DNA from 3 places in the Cupriavidus sp. 21MJTG02-4 genome. Region 2 is predicted to be linked to each of the others. Evidence: predicted binding sites of a transcription regulator. Region 2 holds the regulator's gene; each other region holds the start of a gene.
The links. Region 2 encodes sigma-54, which starts transcription at its own class of promoters, with help from an activator protein. Its sites were predicted from a motif close to TGGCANGNAANCTGCTTT; they were not measured.
Positions count from the first base shown of each region.

Region 1: AC3FKH_RS11420 (PQQ-dependent methanol/ethanol family dehydrogenase) is a predicted target of sigma-54. The motif match lies at 2,014-2,031, and genes of this name have one in related genera.
Region 3: AC3FKH_RS00130 (pilin) is a predicted target of sigma-54. The motif match lies at 1,635-1,652, and genes of this name have one in related genera.

Region 1 is NZ_JBYOJP010000004.1:449,153-454,199, forward strand. It holds gene AC3FKH_RS11415 (c-type cytochrome) at 1-125, opposite strand, end outside; gene AC3FKH_RS11420 (PQQ-dependent methanol/ethanol family dehydrogenase) at 208-1,950, opposite strand; gene AC3FKH_RS11425 (response regulator) at 2,149-2,769, opposite strand; gene AC3FKH_RS11430 (histidine kinase) at 2,766-4,124, opposite strand; gene AC3FKH_RS11435 (TonB-dependent receptor) at 4,286-5,047, shown strand, end outside.
Region 2 is NZ_JBYOJP010000001.1:211,765-216,811, reverse strand. It holds gene hprK (HPr(Ser) kinase/phosphatase) at 1-234, opposite strand, end outside; gene AC3FKH_RS01020 (PTS sugar transporter subunit IIA) at 309-764, opposite strand; gene hpf (ribosome hibernation-promoting factor, HPF/YfiA family) at 1,146-1,499, opposite strand; gene AC3FKH_RS01010 (RNA polymerase factor sigma-54) at 1,549-3,027, opposite strand; gene lptB (LPS export ABC transporter ATP-binding protein) at 3,127-3,927, opposite strand; gene lptA (lipopolysaccharide transport periplasmic protein LptA) at 3,957-4,598, opposite strand; gene lptC (LPS export ABC transporter periplasmic protein LptC) at 4,686-5,047, opposite strand, start outside.
Region 3 is NZ_JBYOJP010000001.1:24,643-29,689, forward strand. It holds gene AC3FKH_RS00125 (PglL family O-oligosaccharyltransferase) at 1-1,050, opposite strand, end outside; gene AC3FKH_RS00130 (pilin) at 1,112-1,564, opposite strand; gene AC3FKH_RS00135 (TerC family protein) at 1,884-2,579, opposite strand; gene sucD (succinate--CoA ligase subunit alpha) at 2,853-3,734, opposite strand; gene sucC (ADP-forming succinate--CoA ligase subunit beta) at 3,823-4,992, opposite strand.

The sequences.
Region 1 (5,047 bases), on a different contig from region 2:
CTGCCATGGCAGGCGAAGCATCCGTTCTTGTCCGCCAGGGGCTGCATATCGGCCGCCGTGCCCGCCAGAACCACACCAGGCAGCAGCAGCGAAGCCGCTACGCATACCATCCATTGCTTCTTCATACCGCTTCCCCGCTCTATCACGTTGCAAGTAAGAGGGCGTCGCCGTGGCGACGCCCTTGTCTAGCCATCAAGCGGCCCGGATTCAGCCCTTATGCAGCTTGAACACCCACACCGAACCGCCCTGCTCCAGGAAGTTCACGCGCTTGGCGACTTCCCCGCCCCACAGCGGCACGGCGCCGCCCCAGCCCGATACCACGGCCACATATTGCTCGCCGTTGTCTTCCCAGGTGACCGGCGGCGCCACCACGCCACTGCCGGTCTGGAACTTCCAGAGCTCCTTGCCGGTCTTGGCGTCGGCGGCCTTCAGGAAGCCTTCGGGCGTACCCCAGAACACCAGGCCGCCGGCGGTGGTCATGACCCCGCCCCACAGCGGCGCGTTGTTCTTGACCTCCCAGACGATCTTGCCGGTCTTGGGGTTGATCGCGCGCAGCGCGCCGATGTAGTCCTCGTTCAGCGGATGGATGGTGAAGCCGGCGCCGAGGTAGGCGGCGCCCTTCTTGTAGCTGACGGGCTCGTTCCAGATATCCATGGCCCACTCGTTGGCCGGCACGTAGAACAGGCCGGTCTGCGGGCTGTAGGCCATCGGCTGCTGGTTCTTGCCGCCCAGGAAGCCGGGCGCGGCCAGCACGGACTTGCCCTTCTTCGGGTCGGTGCCGCTGGCCGGGTCGCCGGGGCGGCCTTCGTCGATATAGTTGGGCCGGCCGGTCTTCAGGTCGATGCCGCTGGCCCAGGTGATCTTCTTCACGAACGGGAACGCATTGACCAGCTTGCCGTTGGTCGCGTCGTTGACATAGAAGAAGCCGTTGCGGTCGGCCTTGCCGCCCATGCGCTTGCCGTCCAGGTCGAAGGTCACGAACTCGTTGACGCCGTCAAAGTCCCAGCCATCGTTCGGGGTGTTCTGGTAGTGCCAGACGATCTTGCCGGTGGCCGGATCGATGGCCACCGTCGACGCCGAGTAAAGGTTGTCGCCCTTGCGGATATGGCTGTTCCACGGGCCGGGGTTGCCGGTGCCGAAGTAGACCAGCCCCGTCGACGGATCATAGGTGCCGCCGAGCCAGGTGGCGGCGCCGCCGGTCTTCCAGGTCTCGCCGGGCCAGCTGGCGTTCTCGGTGCCGGTCACGCCGTTCTCGGTCTTGTTGCCGTCCTTGTCGTACTTGTAGCCCATGTGGCCTTCGACCACCGGACGCGACCACACCAGCTGCCCGCTCTTGGCATCGCGCGCCTCGACCCGGCCGACCACGCCGAATTCGCCGCCAGAAATGCCGGTGAGCACCATGCCCTTGACGATCAGCGGCGCCGCCGTGTACGAATAGCCCGCGGCATAGTCCGCCAGCTTTTCCTTCCAAACCACCTTGCCAGTCTTCTGATCAAGCGCCACGAGCTGCGCATCCAGCGTCCCGAAGATCACCAGGTTGTCGTAGAGCGCCGCGCCGCGGTTGACCACGTCGCAGCACGGCATGATGCCTTCCGGCAGCCGTTGCTCGTACTTCCACAACTTCGCACCGGTCTTCAGGTCGAGCGCGTAGATGCGCGAGTACGACGCCGTGACAAACATCTTGCCGTCGTGGATCAGCGGCTGGGCTTCCTGCCCGCGCTGTTTCTCGCCACCGAACGAGAACGACCATGCCGGCACCAGGTTGCCGACATTTTTGGCGTTGATGCGCGTCAGCCCGGAATAGCGCTGGCCTTGCGGCCCCATGCCCCATGACAACACATCGCCGGGGCTCTTGGCATCGTTCTCGATCATGGCATCGGTCACCGCCGCCTGCGCGGCCAGCGTGGCCACGGCAGCCGCGGCTGCCACCACTACTCGTAAGGTCCTCATTGTCTTCTCCTCTTTATTTTCCGTTTCCACCGGTGCGCCACTGCGCCGCAACCAGTGACGCAGTTGGCAATTCCCATGCCAATCGGATTTGCGCGCCAGTCCGCCGATTGCCGCCGCATGGCGGCGTGGCGGCCGTGTCAGCACGCAACATTGCGTTGCATCTGCTCCAGAACTGAACAACCTGCAGTGGCCGCGCCATCAGCCAAATCCGTGCGCCACCGCATAGCGATGCATCTCGACGCGGTTGGCCAGCCCCATCTTCTTGCGGATTAGCGTCTGGTAGTTGGCCACGGTCTTGGTGCTGAGGCAGAAATGCGCGGCGACGTCCTCGATCGCGGTGCCGCGCGCGAACTGCCGGAACAGGTCGAATTCGCGCGGCGACAGCGCGAAGTGCGGCGGCTGCGCGCCCATGTCGACCAGGCCGGCGATGTCATCGGACAGCACTTGCTGCCCTGCGGCGATCCTGCGTACCGCGTCCACCAGCGCGTCGGGCGCGCTGCTCTTGGTCAGGTAGCCGGCAGCGCCGGCGCGCATCGCCTGCATCACGACGGCCGCGCTGTCGTGCATGCTGAACACCAGCGTGCGCAGCGCCGGCACACGCACGCCCAGCCGCCGCAGTATCTCCAGGCCGCCGCGGCCCGGCATCGACAGGTCCAGGATCAGCACGTCGGCCCGTGTTCGGACCAGCCAGTCGTAGGCGGCATCGCCGTCGCCGAACTCCGCCACCACGCGCATGCCTTCGTCCAGTTCGAGCAGCCGCCGGTAGCCCGTGCGCACCACGGCGTGATCGTCGGCAATCACCACATCGATCGGGTTCATGCCGCCTGCCTCCCTGCTTGCATCGATGGCGCCTGCGGCGCGGGCGCAGGCAGCGGAAAAATCGCGCTCAGGCGGCAACCCCGCGTATCCCCGGTGCGCTGGGCGTCTCCGACCAGCAGCGTGGCGCAATGCGCCCAGGCGCGCTCGTGCATGCCCCGCAGGCCATGGCTGCGCTGCAGGGCCGCGTCGATGTCACCGATGCCAGCGCCGTCGTCCTCCACACACCAGCAGACCTTGTCCCCATTCCTTGCGATGCAGACCGACGCCCGGCGGGCGCTGGCGTGGCGCATGACATTGGTCAGCGCCTCCTGCGTCATCCGGTAGAGCGTCAGGGTCAGGTCCGGCCCCAGCATGGCGCCGCCAAGATCGACGGCGCAATCGAGCTGCACCGACTGGCCCGGCTGTCCCCGCCAGCTGCGCACCAGGTCCTGCAGCAGGCGGTCCACGCCGGCGACGTGTCCGTCGGGCTGCGCGCCATGCGGGCGCAGACGATGCAGCAGGTGGCGCACTTCGTCCTGGATCCGGGCGCAATGTCCAGCCAGGTCGTTGGCCACGATCTGCAGCATCGGCGCATGCGAGCACTTGCGCACCAGGTAGGCGGCATCGGCGCGCATGGCGGTCAGCACCTGGCCGAACTCGTCGTGCAATTCACGCGCCAGCCTGGCACGCTCGCATTCCTGCGCGTCCAGCAGCTTGCGGCTCAGCGCGCGCCGCTCGGCCTGGTGATGCGCCAGCGCGCCGGCCAGGTCGTTCAGCGCGCGGCGAACCTGATCCAGTTCGCGGATGCGCATGGCGGGCAGGCGCAGGCTGTAGTCCTTGCGCTCGTAGTGGCCAATGGCGTCGAGAATCTGCTGCAAAGGCGCAAGCGCCCGGCGCAGCAACCATGACAGTCCGCACAGCAACAGCACGCTGTACGCGCTCAGCAGGGCCAGGTTGCCGATGACGTCGCGGCGCGCCTCGCGCAGTTCGCTGTCCGGGTTCCAGCGCAGCGCGGCATGGTAGACGGTGCCATCGCGCGCGCGGATGTCCCATTGGCTTTCCGCGTGGGCCAGTTCCGCCTTCGGCGCCGTTTCCACCAGCGCGTGGCCGGCGGCGTCCTCGACGTGCAGCCGCAGGTGGCGCATGCGCGTCGATTGATTGATCACGCGCAGCGCGGCAAGGTGGGCCGCGCGCTCCGCCGGCCCCGCGGACTGCAGTGCCGACAGCCGCGCGACCAGTTGCGCCGTGGCGGCGGCACCGCTGCGCTCTTCGCCAATGGCCTGCTGCGCCAGCCACAGCGTCACCAGCAACGCGCCAGCGAGGCAGGCGCAGGACAGCCAGAGCGCACGGCTGGCCAGGAAACGCGACATCGTCATGGCAGTGCTCCTCCGGAGGAAGGTGGAGTCCGGGCGCGCCCCGGGTCGGGAGTTTTTCCCGATGCCCGAGGTACGGAACCTGCTCCCCATCCCCTCAGTTTGTTCAGGTCCAGTCGCTGCCCGACGCAGGCAGCGCGCCCCGATTCCGGAGGAGATGCAAGATGCCAGCCAACCCGTTCCCTGCCCCGTCATCGCAGGCCATCCAGCACGCGCCGGCGCGGCGTGGCAAGCGCTGCTGCCGCGCGGCCACGGCCATCGCCCTGGCCGTCGCCGTGCTGGCGCAGCGGCCCGCTGTTGCGCAATGGGACACTGCTGCTCCAAAGCAGGACAGTGCCGTACTGCCCGAAGTGCTGGTGGTGGCGGCGGCGCCGCTGCCCGGCATCGGCGTGGACAGCAACCTGGTGCCCTACACCGTGCAGACCGTGCGCGGCGATGACCTGAACGGCACGCGCGCCAGCAACCTGGCCGACTACCTGGGCCGCAACCTGGCCGGCGTCAACACCAACGATATCCAGGGCAGCCCGTTCCAGAGCGATATCACCTACCGCGGCTACCGCGCTTCATCGATCGCGGGCGTGCCGCAGGGGCTGTCGGTCTATCTCGATGGCATTCGCGTCAACGAACCCTTCGGCGATGTGATCAGCTGGGACATGATCCCCGAGGCCGCGCTGGAAAGCGTGTCGCTAATCTCCAGCGCCAACCCGGCCTATGGCCTGAACAGCCTGGGCGGCGCGCTTGCCATGACCACCCGCTCCGGCCTGGACTCGCCTGGCTTCACTGCCGACCTGTCCTACGGCAGCGGCAACCGCAAGCGCGCCGACCTGTCGGGCGGCGTGCGCAGCGCAGGCGGCTGGCATGCCTTTGCCGCCGGCACGCTGTTCCAGGAGCACGGCTGGCGCGACGACTCGTCGGGGCATCTCGGC
Region 2 (5,047 bases):
GGTTTCGTCGTCCAGACGCTGGTAATAGGTGATTTCGGGTTTGCCGAGCACCTGGATCCGGTTCGGATGGATCAGGTTCAGGTGGCCGACCAGGTCCGCGGCCGAGGTGGCCTCGCGGGCAAACTCCACGTCGAAGGCGCGATCCGCACCTTCCAGGCCAGCCACCCACGAGAGTTTGATGTCGGCTGCGTTGTCGTCGAAGATCGACTGCGAGGTGACGCCGGTGAGTTCCATGGGGGATGACTTTCGGGGCGGGGACTGTGCCGGATTTTACGATTGTCCGGTCTGTTGCCAGCCCAGGGGAGGGATCAGGGATGCCACTGCGTCAGGAGTTCATGGACCGCGTCCGGCGTGGCCAGGGTTGCCAGGCCTTCGCGCATGTCCCGATCCGACAGCAGCTGGGCAATTTCGGAAAGAATCTCGAGATGCTGCTGCGTAGCCTGTTCCGGCACCAGCAGGAAGATCAGCAGCGAGACCGGCTTGCCATCCGGCGATTCGAACGGGATCGGCTCGGCCAGCCGCATGAAGGCAGCCAGCGGTTGCTTCAGCCCCTTGATGCGCCCGTGCGGAATGGCCACGCCCGCGCCCAGACCGGTCGAACCCAGCGACTCGCGCGCGAACAGGTTGTCGGTCACGGTCGCCCGTGCCACGCCATGGTTGTTCTCGAATAGGAGCCCGGCTTGCTCGAATACACGCTTCTTGCTGGTGACGCTGAGGTCGAGGTTGATGTTGCCGGGTGGCAGCAGTTTGGCCAAACGATTCATGGGCGATGCGAGGATTTCAGTTAGCAGGCAGATCGGACTGCTCAGCCCGGAAACGAAGTGGGGCCGGATTGCGGCCACGCCATGGCTTCCCAGGCGTTCGGCCATTATAGAGCAGCGTCTCCCCTGTTCTTGTGCAATGCAGCGCCAGGCCCCTGTATGGCCTGGTCCGTGCTGGTGCCGCCACACCTGGGTACGGTGGTCGCGCCGGAGTCGCCACGCGCTATGTCTTGGAGAGCATACACCGTGCTGCGCCAGTTGCGAACACTTGTGTCCAGGACGCGCGCCCGGCCGGGGCTGCAGATGCAAAAAAGCCGCGCTACATGGCGCGGCTTGCTGTTATCAGTCCTGTTTCAGTGCCAGTCTTGCGACTGGCAGGCTTGATCATTGCTGCTGTAGTTGGGACTCGGCCATCTGGTACTTGACCGCTTCGCGGTCGTGGCCTTGCACGCGATCCTTATACCGAAGCACCTGGCGGTCCAGCTTGTCGACAAGTGCGTCGATGGCCGCATACAGGTCTTCGTGATGGGCTTCCACAAAAATGTCCTTGCCCCGAAGGTGCAAATTGATTTCCGCGTACTGACGCCTGTCCTTTTCCTTGTGATTGTCGACTGAGAGTAGCACGCTGACGCCAATGACTTGATCGAAATGCCTGACGATACGCTCCAGCTTCGTTTCCACGTACTCACGCAGCGGGGGCGTGATGTCCAGGTGGTGTCCACTGATCTTGAAGTTCATAGCGCTTCTCCTTCTGAAAGAGCTGCACCAGGCAGGCGGTGCAACTCGGCTACAAAGTCTTGCGGAGATTGACAGCAGGGATCTTCAGGGCTTCGCGATACTTGGCGACGGTACGGCGCGCGACAACGAAGCCTTGTTCACCCAGCAATTCGGCAATTCGGCTGTCGGAAAGAGGACTCCTCGGGTCTTCGGCTCCTATAAGTTGCTTGATCAAGGCGCGGATCGCCGTTGAGGAAGCCGCCCCACCGGTTTCGGTGGAAACGTGGCTGCCAAAAAAGTACTTCAGTTCGAAAGTACCCATCGGCGTTGCCATGTATTTATTGGTCGTCACCCGGGATATGGTTGACTCGTGTAATCCCAGTGTATCGGCAATCTCCCGCAAAACCAAGGGGCGCATCGCGATTTCCCCGTGCGTGAAGAAGTTCTTCTGACGCTCGACAATCGCCTGCGAAACTCGCAGGATCGTGTCGAACCTTTGCTGGATATTCTTGATCAGCCAGCGCGCTTCCTGCAGCTTTTGCTGCAGCCCCGCGGCACCGGATTCTCCCTTGGCACCGCGCAGGATCTGCGCGTACATGTCGTTGATGCGCAGGCGCGGCATCACATCCGGATTGAGCTGCGCGATCCAGCCGCCGCCGCCCTTGCGCACGAATACGTCGGGCACCACGAAGTCCGCTTCAGGGCGGCTGTAGGCGTGGCCCGGGTAGGGCGCGAGCGAGCGGATCAGTTCATGCGCGGCCTTGAGCGCCGCTTCATCAACCTGCAATGCTTTTTTCAGGCGCGTGTAGTCGCGCACGGCAAGCAGTTCGAGGTGATGGTTGACGATCGAGAGCGCCAGCTCGCGCTGCGGATGCTGCAGCCGGCGCAGCTGAAGGCTCAGGCATTCGGCGGCATTGCGCGCGCCCACGCCGGGCGGGTCGAAGCTTTGCAGCAGCGTGAGGATCGCCTGCAATTCGTCGACCTCGAATTCGAGTTCCTCGGGCAACTCGGTGCAGATCTCGTCGAGCGACGCGCTCAGGTAGCCATCGTCGTCGAGCGATTCGATCAGGAAGATCGCCAGGCCCTTGTCGCGCGTCGAGATCTTCAGCGGCGCGAGCTGCTCCATCAAGTGTTCGCGCAGGGTGGGCTCGGCGTCGCGCAGCTGCATGGGGGTCTTCTCGTCGTCCTCACCCTGCGGGCGCCGCGCGAAATCGTCCAGGCTCCAGTCGCTGCCGTAATCTTCGCTACCGCTGTCGCTATAGCTCTCATCCTCGCTGCCCGGGCTGCTGGCGTTCGCGTCGCTGTTGCCCTGCGGTTCGGCCGGTGCGGGCGCGGGTGCGCTCTGCAGGTTGACCGAGCCATCGGCCGCCACGCGCAGCGGGCTGTCGATCCAGTCGTTCTCGCGCTCCAGCAGCGGGTTTTCCGTCAAGGCCTGCTCGACTTCCTGCTGCAGCTCAAGCGTAGAAAGTTGCAGCAGCCGGATCGACTGCTGCAGTTGCGGCGTGAGTGCCAGATGCTGGGAGAGACGGAGCTGTAGCGACGGTTTCATGCGACCTATTCTATGCGCATCCAACCGATGTTGGAACGAAAATTGCTATCGCTGATGCTGCCTGATCGTCTCTGCCAAGCGCACCTGCCGCCCCAGGCTTCACATGCGGAAGTTCTCGCCCAGGTAGACGCGGCGCACCGACTCGTTGGCGATGATTTCGTCGGGCTGGCCCGATGCGAGTACGGTGCCTTCGCTGATGATGTACGCGTGGTCGCAGATGCCAAGCGTCTCGCGCACGTTGTGGTCGGTGATCAGCACGCCGATATTGCGCGCCTTGAGGAAGCTGACGATGCGCTGGATCTCGCCGACCGCGATCGGGTCCACGCCGGCGAACGGTTCATCGAGCAGGATGAAGCGTGGCGAGGACGCCAGCGCGCGTGCGATTTCCACGCGGCGGCGCTCGCCACCCGACAGCGACAGCGCAGGGTTGTTGCGCAGGTGGGCAATCTGCAGGTCGTCCAGCAGCGTATCCAGGCGGCTGTCGATCTCGGCTTTCGGCAGCGGCTTGCCGTTGACCAACTGCAGCTCCAGCACCGCGCGGATGTTCTCTTCCACATTGAGCTTGCGGAACACCGACGCTTCCTGCGGCAGGTAGGACAGGCCCATGCGCGCGCGCTCGTGGATGGCCAGGCCGCTGATGTGCTGACCGTCGAGCACGATATCGCCCTCGTCCAGCGCGACGAGGCCCACGATCATGTAGAACGACGTGGTCTTGCCCGCGCCATTGGGGCCGAGCAGGCCCACCACCTCGCCGCTCTTCACCTCGAGCGACACGTCCTTCACCACCGTGCGCGACCCGTAGCGCTTCTTCAGGTGGCGCACGACCATCGTGCTGCTGTCGGCACGGGCGTCGGGAGCGGCGGAAGCGGGCGTGGGGGCGAGCATTGCGGTATCGGTCATGGTGGCGGTGATGCGTTCGGGCGCGTGATTCAGGGCTTGCTGGACGGCGCGGGTGCCGACTTCAGGTCGAGGGGCGGGCTGGCGGCGGCACCGCTGGCCTCCTGGCGCGGCGAGAGCACGGCGCGCACGCGTCCCGACGGGTTGCCGGCCGACGTGTTGTCGCCGCCGCCGGCGGCGGTGTAGAACTCGTTGCGGCTGTCATAGGTCAGGACCGCGCCGCGGATCTCGTCGACCAGCTTGGCGCCCTGCAGCCGCGCCATGCGCGCGTGGCCGATCAGCTTGGACAGTTCCTGCTTGCCGTCGTATTCGATGCGGTCGCCCCAGCCGTCCATGTACTCGTCCACGCCTTCACGCTTCTGGCGGATATAGGCCTGCTTGCCGCCCTTGGCCGTGGCCACCGCGTACTGGTAGCCCTCCGGGTCGGTGCGGATCTCGGCCGCGTCCGACTTCAGCACCATGGTGCCCTTGGTCAGGACCACGTTGCCGGTCAGCGTGTAGATCTGCTTGACGTCGTCGTAGCTGGCGTTGTCGGCTTCCAGGACCAGCGGCTTGTCCCGGTCCGCGCGTTCGGCATGGGCGCCCAGCGGCGCCAGCGCGGCAATCGCGGTGGCCACGGCCAGCAGCAGCGGGGCGGCGCGCCGGCGGGACAGGGTCGTCAGGGAAGCAATCATGTTGGCAAGGGTCGCAGGAAAGCGGAGGGTCGGGCGCGATGCTCAGGTCCGCGGTGCCGCCCCGTCGGGCGCGGGCGGCTGTTGTTGTCAGGATCCCGGAGTCCGGGTGGGCGCACCAGTGATGATGGTGCCGCGTACGTTGCCCAGCAATTGTACTTCGCGGGTAACGTTGTTGAAGATCAGCCCGTTGGCGGTCATGACCGACGGGCCGCGCGTGAGCTTCACGGCCTTGTCGGTCTTGACGATGTCGTCATTCACCAGGACCTGGAAGTACTCCGACGCGGCCGTCATGAGCGGGTCCTTGGCGGCATCGGCGCCCTTTTGCCGCTCGATGAAGCCGTTGCCATACAGGTCGATCACCGAGCCCTCGGCGTTCATTCGGCCGCGATCGGCACGCGCGGTGACCGGCGGACGCTCGGGCTGGTAGGCGCGCATGGCGGGACGGGTGA
Region 3 (5,047 bases), 190 kb from region 2:
GTGCGCGTTGTTGGCCATCTCTACGGGGCCTAGACGATCTGCAATCAAGAATTGGGCGCGAACATATTCCCCCCAGCCGACACCAAATAGCGGGTGTTGAAGAAAAACCTCGGTGGCATACCGCCACAACGCCAACCTTAGTGAAATCCCTCCCTCACCCGCCATACGCTGGACAGACGAACTTGCGAGTCGAAGTTCGAAAGTCTGGTTGAGCCAACCTACAAACATCACAGCGAGCAGCAGAAAGCCAAAGGGCAACAGGCCAAACAACGATGCCCGCGACCATCCGGCATAAGGATGTCTCGAACTGAGTCGCATGCGCGCCATTGCTGTCGCGCAGACGACAATTACTGCGGCTTGAATTAGCGGAGTACGCGATGCCGTGAATGCCGCCCCAATACCCAGAATGAGCAATGAGGAAATCAGTGTCAGGCGGCTTAATTTGCCAACACGACGCAGATAGACGACGCTGGCCACCGCCAGTAAGCATACGGTTCCGAAGTGATTGGCCTGGTAGAGATTGGCGAATAGTCTTCGTCCCGCGCCAACGGGAACAGGCGGAAACTCAGCAATCCATGGGAGGTAGTGGGACTCCAGTCCAAACGCCTGTAACCAGGCAATGCCAGACGAGAACAATCCAGCTGCCAGGGTTCCGACCGCGCATGCCTGTAGCAAACGCTTGACCGCCTCGCGGTCTTGGCCAAACAACACACCAGCCTGAATGGCACTTATCGCACACAGTGCAAAAAAAACTGCCAGAAAAGGCTCCACCGGCCGCCCAGCACGAGTCATGCCCAGTTGTACTAGCAGGACGACGATAAAACCAGTCGGTGCCGCTACAGCAGCGGCAATCGGCAACGAATCCCCCTGCCTTACACCAGTCGCTATTGCTAGGATACCCACTAAAATGGCTATAGCAATCGCAAGTGACTCCGCATAGAAGGTCGATATGGGTAACGTATGCGGCGCCACCAAAAACGGTGCTGACCAGATGGCGCTACATAACACCATCGCCACCCTCAGATTCCACTCATCGAATCCAGATTTCACGAAACGATTCTCATGAAAAAAGGGCATCCAAGGATGCCCTTTCGATTCACAGCAAAGTAGCTTAAACGCCCGTTTGCGACTTGGTACAACCCGAATTGGAAGCAGCCCAGGTTACAGCGTTTGAAGTCAGCGTAGGGGTCAGGATAACGCTACAGCCCGTACCCAATTGGCCCTGTGCAGCCATGGTGATGGCTGCACCCGTCCCGATCGAAACCGAGGCGTTGGCCGGCGCCGGCAACGTCGCATAGCCGACTTCACTGGTCAGTTTCGGAACGGAGTCGCAGCTGCCCAAACCACCTGCATTGGTTTGCGTACATTGCGCAATAGCTTGTTTGAGCGGCGCCACCTGCGAATACACATCCGACCAACGGCTACGCGTCACATAATCCTGATACTGCGGAATCGCAATCGCCGCCAAAATACCAATGATCGCCACCACGATCATCAGTTCGATCAGCGTAAAGCCCTTCTGGACCCGACGGCCCAGCTTTTTGATTTGTTGTACCCGTTGCATGAGATGACCCCTCGAAGAGATTTTAGGTTGATGCACTGCACGTCTTCGATTTGTGAAGTGCGGGGAGGATAGAGCAGGTACTGTGCCAGGCATCGATACCCCACTAACAGGGGGCCAGGCGACAAATTTCGTCACCCGCTAAACGTGCACCCATGCTCCAGCACCAAAAATTGTCAGTTGTCTGCCAATGTCTCCTGGCACACCGACAAAATATGCGATAACTCACATAAGTTAGTCCCGAATTTCCGGGCATCCATCAGCAGAAAGGGCAGCCACCAGGGCTGCCCTTTGCTATGCGGCGTTCAGCACGCCCGCTTCGTCAGGCCGTCTGCGCAGCGCGGCGGCTCATCAGTTTGCCGACCACCACCACGAGGATCGCCCCGGCAATACCGAACACCAGGTGGGCGTGCGGCACATTGAGTTCGAACCACGCAGCATCGATCGGATCACTCACCAGCATTTCGCCAGCCAGGTAGCCCAACAGCGCGGCGCCCAGCACGATGATGATCGGGAAGCGCTCCATGACCTTGAGCAGCAGCGTGCTGCCGAACACGATCAGCGGGATCGACAGCCCCAGGCCCAGGATCAGCAGCATCAGCTGGCTGCCTTCGGGGCCCTTCTGCGCGGCAGCAGCCACGGCCACCACGTTGTCCAGGGACATGACGAGGTCGGCGATCAGGATGGTGCGAATGGCTTGCCAGATGTTGTCCTTGGCGTCGTGGCCGTCTTCGTCATCTTCGCCGGTCAGCAGTTGCACGCCGATATAGACCAGCAGCACGGCGCCGACGATCTTCAGGTACGGCAGGCTCAGCAGCTTGACGGCTGCCACCGTCAGCACCACCCGCATGATGATGGCGGCGGCGCTGCCCCAGAAGATGGCCTTCTTCTGTTGCGCGGGCGGCAGGTTGCGCGAGGCGAGCGCGATAACGACCGCGTTGTCGCCGGACAGGACAATGTTGGTCAGGATGATCGATCCCAACGCAATCCAGAACGTGGTGGAAGACAGCAGTTCCACGGCAGTGCTCCTCGAGGTTTTCTATCTAATATGTCCGACCGCGCCCGATTGCGGCAGTTCGGATGTCTGAAAAAACAGACATGTATAGCGTGCGAACCTTTCGATTCGATTTCAAGTCAGAGGCAAACTTCTCGGGAAATACCCTAGGAAGCCCTTCGCCACAATGACATTGCCCCCGCACTTGGCGGGGGCAATCCCGCTCCCAGCCACGCCGGAGCGGTTCCACACAGGGCCTTGCGCGCCGCATGAGCGCGCCGGGCCTGGATGTGTGACTTACAGCTTGGCCTTCAGCAGGCGAGCCATTTCCGACGGGTTCTTGGTCACCGTGATACCGCAGGCTTCCATGATTTCCAGCTTGGCCTGGGCGGTGTCGGCACCACCCGAGATCAGCGCGCCGGCGTGGCCCATGCGCTTGCCCGGAGGCGCAGTGACACCAGCGATGAAGCCAACCACCGGCTTCTTCATGTTGTCCTTGATCCAGTGGGCCGCATTGGCTTCATCCGGACCGCCGATCTCACCGATCATGACCACGGCGTCCGTATCCGGATCGTCGTTGAACATCTTCATGACGTCGATGTGCTTCAGGCCGTTGATCGGGTCGCCGCCGATACCGACAGCCGACGACTGGCCCAGGCCCAGCGCGGTCAGCTGGCCCACGGCTTCGTACGTCAGCGTGCCCGAGCGCGACACCACGCCGATGCGGCCCTTGCGGTGGATGTGGCCCGGCATGATGCCGATCTTGATTTCGTCCGGCGTGATCAGGCCCGGGCAGTTCGGTCCCAGCAGCAGGGTCTTCTTGTTCTCGCGGCGCATGCGGTCCTTGACTTCCATCATGTCGCGCACGGGGATGCCTTCGGTGATGCAGACCACCAGGTCCAGGTCGGCGTCAACGGCTTCCCAGATGGCGGCAGCGGCGCCTGCGGGCGGCACGTAGATGACGGAAACGGTGGCGCCGGTCTGGGCCTTGGCATCCTTCACGCTGGCGTAGATGGGAATGCCTTCGAAGTCTTCGCCGGCCTTCTTCGGGTTCACGCCTGCGACGAAGCAGTTCTTGCCGTTGGCGTAGTCACGGCAGCCACGGGTGTGGAACTGGCCGGTCTTGCCAGTGATGCCCTGGGTGATGACCTTGGTGTCTTTGTTGATCAGAATCGACATACGTTATTCCTTTGCTTGGCTCTGGCAGCACGGGCACGCAGCCACGCGCGCTGCCCCAGTCCGCTTGAATGTGGTTTCGGCGCCCGGATTACTTCTTGCCGGCGGCAGCAGCCACAACCTTCTGGGCGGCTTCTTCCATGGTGTCGGCAGCGATGATCGGCAGGCCCGAATCGGCCAGCATCTTCTTGCCCAGGTCTTCGTTGGTGCCCTTCATGCGGACCACCAGCGGCACCGTCAGGTTCACGGCCTTCGACGCCGAGATCACGCCTTCGGCGATCACGTCGCAGCGCATGATGCCGCCGAAGATGTTGACCAGGATGGCTTCAACGTTCGGGTTGCTCAGCATCAGCTTGAAGGCTTCGGTCACCTTCTCGGTGGTGGCACCGCCGCCCACGTCGAGGAAGTTGGCCGGCTCGCCGCCGAACAGCTTGATGGTGTCCATGGTGGCCATGGCCAGGCCGGCGCCGTTCACCAGGCAGCCGATGTTGCCGTCCAGCGAGATGTAGGCCAGGTCGAACTTCGAGGCTTCGATTTCGTTGGCGTCTTCTTCATCCAGGTCGCGGTAGGCGACGATTTCCGGGTGACGGAACAGCGCGTTCGAGTCGAAGTTGAACTTGGCGTCCAGCGCGATGACCTTGCCTTCGCCGGTCAGGATCAGCGGGTTGATTTCGGCCAGCGAAGCGTCGGTGTCGTAGAACGCCTTGTACAGGCCTTGGAGGGCCTGGCGAGCCTGGGCCACCGATGCGTCGGGCACGCCGATCTTGCGGGCGATGTCGTCGGCGTCAGCGTCGGTCAGGCCGGTCGACGGCTCGATGATCAGCGTGTGGATCTTTTCCGGGGTGTGGGCAGCGACTTCCTCGATGTCCATGCCGCCTTCGCTCGATGCCATCAGGGCGATCTTCTGCGAAACGCGGTCCACCACCAGCGAAACGTACAGTTCCTTCTTGATGTCGGCGCCTTCTTCGATCAGCAGGCGGTTGACCTTCTTGCCTTCCGGACCGGTCTGGTGCGTGACCAGCTGCATGCCCAGGATGTTGGTGGCGTAGGTCTTGACGTCGTCGATGCTCTTGGCAACCTTCACGCCGCCGCCCTTGCCGCGGCCACCCGCATGAATCTGTGCCTTGACCACCCAAACCGGGCCGCCAAGCTCTTCTGCGGCCTTCAGGGCCTCGGCAACCGAGAACGCGGGGATGCCGCGCGGAACCGGCACATTGTATTTGCGCAGGATTTCCTTGCCTTGGTACTCATGGATATTCATGCGTGTTTCCTTTCGGGTAGGCGTAAAAGGTAGAAGGGAAGAATCTGAAAGAAGA